Regions from separate parts of the Arthrobacter sp. BE255 genome, predicted to be linked through region 1. Evidence: predicted binding sites of a transcription regulator. Region 1 holds the regulator's gene; the other holds the start of a gene.
The links. Region 1 encodes LexA, which represses DNA repair genes until DNA is damaged. Its sites were predicted from a motif close to TCGAACANNTGTTCGA; they were not measured.
Positions count from the first base shown of each region.

Region 1 (3,203 bases):
ACGGACCGGGCCTGGCGCCAGGTCTCCGTCACCTCGATGGAATGCCTGGGGGCACAGAAGTGCCCGATGGCGGCCGAATGCTTCAGCGAGCTGGCCCGCCAGGACGCCGCCGACGCCGACGTTGTGGTCACCAACCATGCCATGCTCGCCGTCAGTGCCTTCGAGGGCCTGGCCGTCCTGCCTGAATACGACGTTGTGGTGGTGGATGAGGCCCACGAACTCCAGGACCGGGTGACCGGGGCCGTATCCGGGCAGCTGTCCGTCGCCATGGTCCATGCCGCGGCGTCCGGCGCGCGGAAGCACACAGCCATCACGGTCGACGCCCTCAACGCCGCCGCTGCCAACCTGGAACTCGCCCTCGCCGGGGTGCCCAACGGGCTGCTTCCCAACGGACTCAACGACGAACAGCTGGACTGCATGGACCAACTGCGGGACGCCTGCCGGGCTGCCCTTTCCGACTCCAAGGGAGACAGCAGCCAAACCGCGGACGGCGGGCGCCAGCTCGCCCGCTCCCGCCTGATGCTCATCCTCGAACTCTGCGAACGGCTCATCGCGGCCCGTGAAAACCGGGAGGTGGTGTGGTTCTCCCGCGCCAGCACCTTCGATCCTCAGCAGGGCTACGCGCAGCCCGACGACGCCTCACCGGCGCTGATAAACATCGCGCCCCTCAGTGTCGCGGGAAGGCTGCGGGAGGGCCTGTTCGAAGGCCACACCGTGGTACTCACCTCGGCCACGCTGGCCATCGGCTCGGCGTTTGAACCGGCCGCCGGCGGACTGGGCCTCGTGGGCCAGGGCGCCCCGAGCTGGACCGGCATCGATGTCGGTTCCCCCTTTGACTACCCGAAGCAGGGGATCCTGTACGTTGCCGGACACCTGCCCAAGCCAGGCCGCGGAGTGTCGCCGGAAGCGCTGGAGGAACTCGAGGCGCTGATCAGGGCCTCCGGCGGCGGTGCACTGTGCCTGTTCTCCTCGCGCCGCGCCGCGGAAGAGGCAGCCGAGGCCCTGCGGCCCCGGCTGGGACTGAGCATCCTCTGCCAGGGCGACTCGACGATGACCGCGCTCGTCAAGCAGTTCGCCGACGAGCCTGACACCTGCCTCTTCGGCACCATGTCGCTGTGGCAGGGTGTGGACGTTCCTGGCGGCTCGTGCCGCCTGGTGGTGATTGACCGCATCCCGTTCCCGCGGCCGGACGACCCCCTGATGACCGCCCGCTCCAGGGCCGTGGCCCAGGCCGGCGGGAACGGCTTTATGTCGGTCTCCGCCACCCACGCCGCCATCCGGCTGGCACAGGGCGCCGGCCGGCTGATCCGGTCCACGGGCGACAAGGGCGTGGTGGCGGTGCTTGATTCGCGGCTGGCCACGGAGCGCTACGCCGGCTTCCTGCGGGGCGCGCTGCCGCCCTTCTGGCCCACCACGGACCGGAAGATCGCGTTCGCTGCCCTTGAGCGGCTGGCCAAGGAGCACACCTGAGTTAACTGCAGGGAGTTAAATGCAAAAGATCAGCTGGGACCGCCCCTCGCGGCGGGCCCGGCTGATCTATTTTTGCGGTAACTGACGGGCCTAGAGCGAGCGCAGGACCGAAACAACCTTGCCCATGATGGTGGCGTGGTCGCCAAGGATGGGTTCGTATTGGGTGTTCTGCGGCAGGAGCCACGTGTGGCCGTCCCGCTGGCGGAACGTCTTGACGGTCGCTTCGTCGTCCAGGAGAGCCGCAACGATGTCACCGTTGACGGCGTCAGCCTGGCGCCGCACCACCACCCAGTCGCCATCGCAGATTGCCGCGTCCACCATGGAGTCTCCGGCCACTTTGAGCATAAAGAGCTCGCCCTGCCCCACCAGCTGGCGCGGCAGGGGCATAACGTCCTCCACGACCTGGTCCGCGAGGATGGGCCCGCCGGCCGCGATCCGGCCCACCAGCGGGACCATGGCAGTGTCCATGGCGGTGGGCAACTCAGTCACTTTGCCCCCGCTGATGCCGCGCAGGGCAGCCGGCGCGGCTGAACCTGCGGCTTTGGATGTCCCGCCGTCCAGCGTCAGCGGCATCAGGACCTCCATGGCCCGTGGCCGCTTGGGATCCCGGCGAAGGTAGCCCAGCTTTTCCAGCTGCGAGAGCTGGTGGGTCACGCTGGACAGGCTGGCCAGGCCCACGGTGTCACCGATTTCACGCATGGACGGGGGATACCCGTTGTCATTGACCGAGCGCTGGATGGTTTCCAGGATCTTCTTTTGCCGGGCAGTCAGCCCTTTGGGAGTCCTTTGGGGCTGCTGACCCCGCTGGGTCGCCCTGCCGCCCGCGGCTGCTGCTGCCATGTTTGCCAATGCCTTTCCGTTGCCCCGGAGCCTTCCGGCCGCGGGTGCCGGGAGTCTCCGGCATTGATTGTCAGACCCTGCTGATCAACTACAGAGGTGGTTGATCTTTGGTTCAAACGTAGGCCAGCCACAACCCTTTTTCAAACATTTGTTCTAGCGAGTCTCGACAATGTTCGTTGATAAGTGCTAAAACAGAAGAAGCAAAGTTCGAACATGTGTTCTATTCGCTTCCCGCGGTATTCGAATATTCGAAACGGCAGGGCCAGCCCGCCGAGGCAGGCAGGCGGGCGGAAAGAACACTCCGGGCAGCACAGCATGGTCCAGGAGGGCTCATTTCATGTCAGCTTTTTCAGCATCGCAGGACTCCCGTCCGCAGTTCGTCTCGGTCCAGCACCTCACAGCAGTGCCCGATGTGCTGGTCCGCAAGGAACCGCTGCCGCCCCTTCGCCTGACGCGGCGCGGCCGGGTGGTCCTGATCGGCATTCCCCTGGTCCTGCTCGCGGCGATGCTCTTCCTGCTTGCGGGATTCCTGAACGCACCTGCCAAGGCCGCCGACTCCGCTGCGGACCTCTCGCTCACGCCGACGGTCTCAGTAACTGTGCAGCCCGGTCAGTCGCTCTGGGGGATCGCCGCCGCGGTGTCCCCGGAGCGGGATCCCCGGGATGTGATAGCGGACATCGTCCAGCTCAACAACCTCACGGCCGGAACGGTGCTGCCCGGCCAGCAACTGTTTGTACCTGCAAAGTAGCCCTGCAGGTTGTCAATGGCAGCCGGGAACCGTCACATTTTCGGGGTCCGCGCTTCGGCACTAAACTGTTCAGGTGAATGACCAGCTAGAGCGTCTGAACCGCCTTCCCCTCCGGACCAACCTTCGTGGCCTGTCCCCGTACGGG
Region 1 covers NZ_JAVDWK010000008.1:45,008-48,210, reverse strand. The annotation lists gene J2X42_RS14375 (ATP-dependent DNA helicase) at 1-1,470, shown strand, start outside; gene lexA (transcriptional repressor LexA) at 1,561-2,310, opposite strand; gene J2X42_RS14365 (LysM peptidoglycan-binding domain-containing protein) at 2,648-3,058, shown strand; gene J2X42_RS14360 (histidinol-phosphate transaminase) at 3,132-3,203, shown strand, end outside.

Region 2 (3,203 bases), on a different contig from region 1:
CCTCGTAGGCCACCTTGACGCCGTGCTCGCCGGCCAGTTCGGCCAGGCGGCCCAGCTGTTCGGTCCGGAGGTCGTCGCTGTCGATGCTGGCGGTGGCCACGTTGGAGCAGACCAGGATGGTGTCCATGCCCAGCCGGGCCATAAGCCTGAACTTGGCTTCGGCGCGGCGGAGGTTGGCGGCGAGAAGGTCCTCGGACACGCTGTCAAAGTCGCGGAAGGGCTGGTAGAGGTCAAGGGTCAGGCCCAGGTCTGCCGCCATCTTGCGGACGTCCTCGGGCGTCAGGGGCGAGGTGACCAGGTCCTGCTCGAAGATCTCGATGCCGTCGAAGCCTGCGATGGCGCAGGCCTGCATCTTCTCCTTCAGGGTGCCTGAAAGGCAGACGGTGGCGATTCCGGTGCGCATCAGGCGGCCACCTCTTCCGCGGCCACAAGTTCCAGGAAGTGCGAACGCATCCTGTCAGCGTCGGCTGTCAGCCCGGTGAAGATCCGGAACGCGTCCGCCGCCTGGCCCACGGCCATCCGGCCGCCGTCCAGGACGTCGCAGCCTTTGGCGCGTGCGCCGCGGACCAGTTCGGTGTCGATGGGGCGGTAGACGATGTCCGCAACCCAGTGCCGGGGCTCCAGCAGGTCCAGGTCCAGCGGGACGCCGGGGTGGGCGGCCATTCCCACGGGGGTGCAGTGGACGAGGCCGTCAGCGAGGGGCAAAAGCTGCGGCAGCTCCGCCGTCGTCCGGGCCGTGACGGTGCTCTGCGGGAAGAAGCCAGCCAGTTCCGCAGCCTTCGCGGCACAGCGGGCGGGATCCACGTCCACCAGGTCCAGGGCCTTGACGCCAGCGGTGAGCAGGGCGTAGGCGACGGCGGAACCGGCGCCGCCGGCGCCCAGCTGGACCACGCGGTCCAGCTCCGCGGAGGGGAGGCCGGCGGCCAGGGCCGCGGCAAAGCCGGAGAAATCTGTGTTGTGGCCGATGAAACGGCCGTCCTCGATCACCACGGTGTTGACGGCGCCCAGCCTGAGGGCGTCCGGGGAGATTTCATCCAGGTGCTCCAGTACCAGCTGCTTGCAGGGGTGGGTGATGTTCAGGCCGTTGAAGCCAAGGCTGCGGGCGCTCTGGAGCAGGTGGCCGACGGATTCGCCGGGGAGGCCGAGCTCCAGCAGGTCGATGGGGCGGTAGAGATAGCGCAGGCCCTGCACGTCGCCTTCGCGTTCGTGCATGTGGGGGGTGAGTGACGGCATCACGCCGTCCCCGACCAGTCCCACCAAGTAGGACTCAGTTCGATTACTCATCCGTGCAGCTCCTTTGGTAACGGCACCGGGCGGCCTGCGCAGGCCTTGGCGGGCGCGGCGGGTCCGGTGTTAGGGATTACAGTACAGCACATGTTCACATATCGCACTCTTGTTCGAGATGCGAACATGGATTGGGTTTGGGTCAGTAAATGCCAAGGCCCGCCGCATTTTTCACGGCGAGGGTCAGCGCTGCGGGAGGCGGGCAGACAGCTCAGCCGCCGCCTCCTGCAGGACGGGAACGTGGGCGATCAGGGCTTCCAGGCTCAGGCGAAAAACCGGGACCGCTGTGGCCAGGGAGGCGAAGGCGTAGCCCTGGGAGTTGAAAAGCGGGACGGCCACGGCGCGCATGCCGGTCTCGTTCTCCTCATCCATGACGGCGAACCCCTCGCGCCGGACCTTGTCGATTTCGGCGCGGAAGGCATCCCTGTCGGTAATGGAGTGCTCCGTCAGGGGATCCAGCTCCAGCTCAGCCAGGAGGCGTTCCCGCTCCGAGTCCTCGGCGAACGCCACCAGCGCCTTGCCCACCGCGGTGGTATGCAAAGAGCCGAGGTGGCCGGGGTCACTGGTCACCCGGAACATCTGCGGGCCGTCCACCTTGTTGACCGTCAGGTGGTGGTGGCCGTCCCTGACGCTGAGGATGGTGGCCTCACCCGTCTGCTCCGTCACGCGGCGGAGAACCGGCATTGCCGTGCCGGCAAAGCCGTGGTGGTTGGACACCCGCTGGCCCAGCTGGAAGATGCGCAGGCCCAGGTGGTAGCGGCGGCCATCCGGTTCGTAATCCACAAAACCGTCCCGCGTGAGCGAGCCCAGCAGGCGGTACGTGGTGCTGAAGGGCAGGTCTGCGCGGCGGGAGATTTCCGCGGCACTGGCGCCGCGGGGCTCGTCCCCGAGGAGGACAAGGAGGCCCAGGGCCTTGCCCACCATGTCCGTCCGGTCACCTTTGGCCGCCTTTGGCTCGGGGGTTACGTCGTCGACCTCTGTGGCTTGGTTCACACTCATAAGTCGATATTGCCACATCGTGGCAACTATTTCTAGATGGTGATTATTTTCTTGACAAGTGACTGTACTCACAGCCATCATTGCTATATCGCACAAGTAGCTCCCACCATGTGGCTACTGTCCGGGTTCCCCCGCACCTCCAGCCGTGCCGCGCCAAGCCTTACCCCAGGCAAGCGCCGGCTGCGAGCCCCTGATCCATCCGCGACAAAGTCGTCACACCAAAGGAATTCCATGAGCCAGAAACTTCCGTCCGCCGAGCCAGGCATCGCTGCCCCGGCCGGGACGCCGAAGAAGGCAGCCCTCGCAAGCTTCCTGGGCAGCGCCGTCGAATACTACGACTTCTTCATCTTCGGTTCCGCCGCCGCCCTGATCTTCCCCACGGTCTTCTTCCCGAATGCTGACGCGAACGCGGCCATCATGTCCTTCGCCACCTTCGGCTTTGCCTACGTGGCGCGGCCGGTGGGCGCCGTCATCCTGGGCCACTTCGGAGACCGGGTGGGCCGGCGGAAGGTCCTGATGTTCACGCTAATCCTGATGGGTGCCTCCACCTTCCTGATCGGCTGCCTGCCGGACTTCAACACCGTTGGCTGGTGGGCTCCTGCCCTGCTGGTGCTCGCAAGGCTCTGCCAGGGCCTCTCGGCCGCTGGCGAACAGGCCGGCGCCTCCTCCATGACCCTGGAGCACGCTCCGGACAACCGCCGTTCCTTCTTCACCTCCTGGACCCTGACCGGAACCCAGGGTGGCCAGATCCTCGCCGCCCTCGCCTTCATCCCCGTCCTGGCCCTCCCGGACGACATCAAGTACGGCATCGGCTGGCGCGTCCCGTTCTGGCTCAGCGCCGTCGTCGTGATGGTTGCGTTCTTCATCCGCCGCACGCTGCACGAACCCCCGGCCTTCGAGGAAGCCCAGAAGAATGCCGA
Region 2 covers NZ_JAVDWK010000009.1:63,447-66,649, reverse strand. The annotation lists gene J2X42_RS15495 (TIM barrel protein) at 1-403, opposite strand, end outside; gene J2X42_RS15490 (shikimate dehydrogenase) at 403-1,284, opposite strand; gene J2X42_RS15485 (IclR family transcriptional regulator) at 1,468-2,283, opposite strand; gene J2X42_RS15480 (MFS transporter) at 2,515-3,203, shown strand, end outside.
Region 2: J2X42_RS15490 (shikimate dehydrogenase) is a predicted target of LexA. The motif match lies at 1,386-1,401, and genes of this name have one in related genera.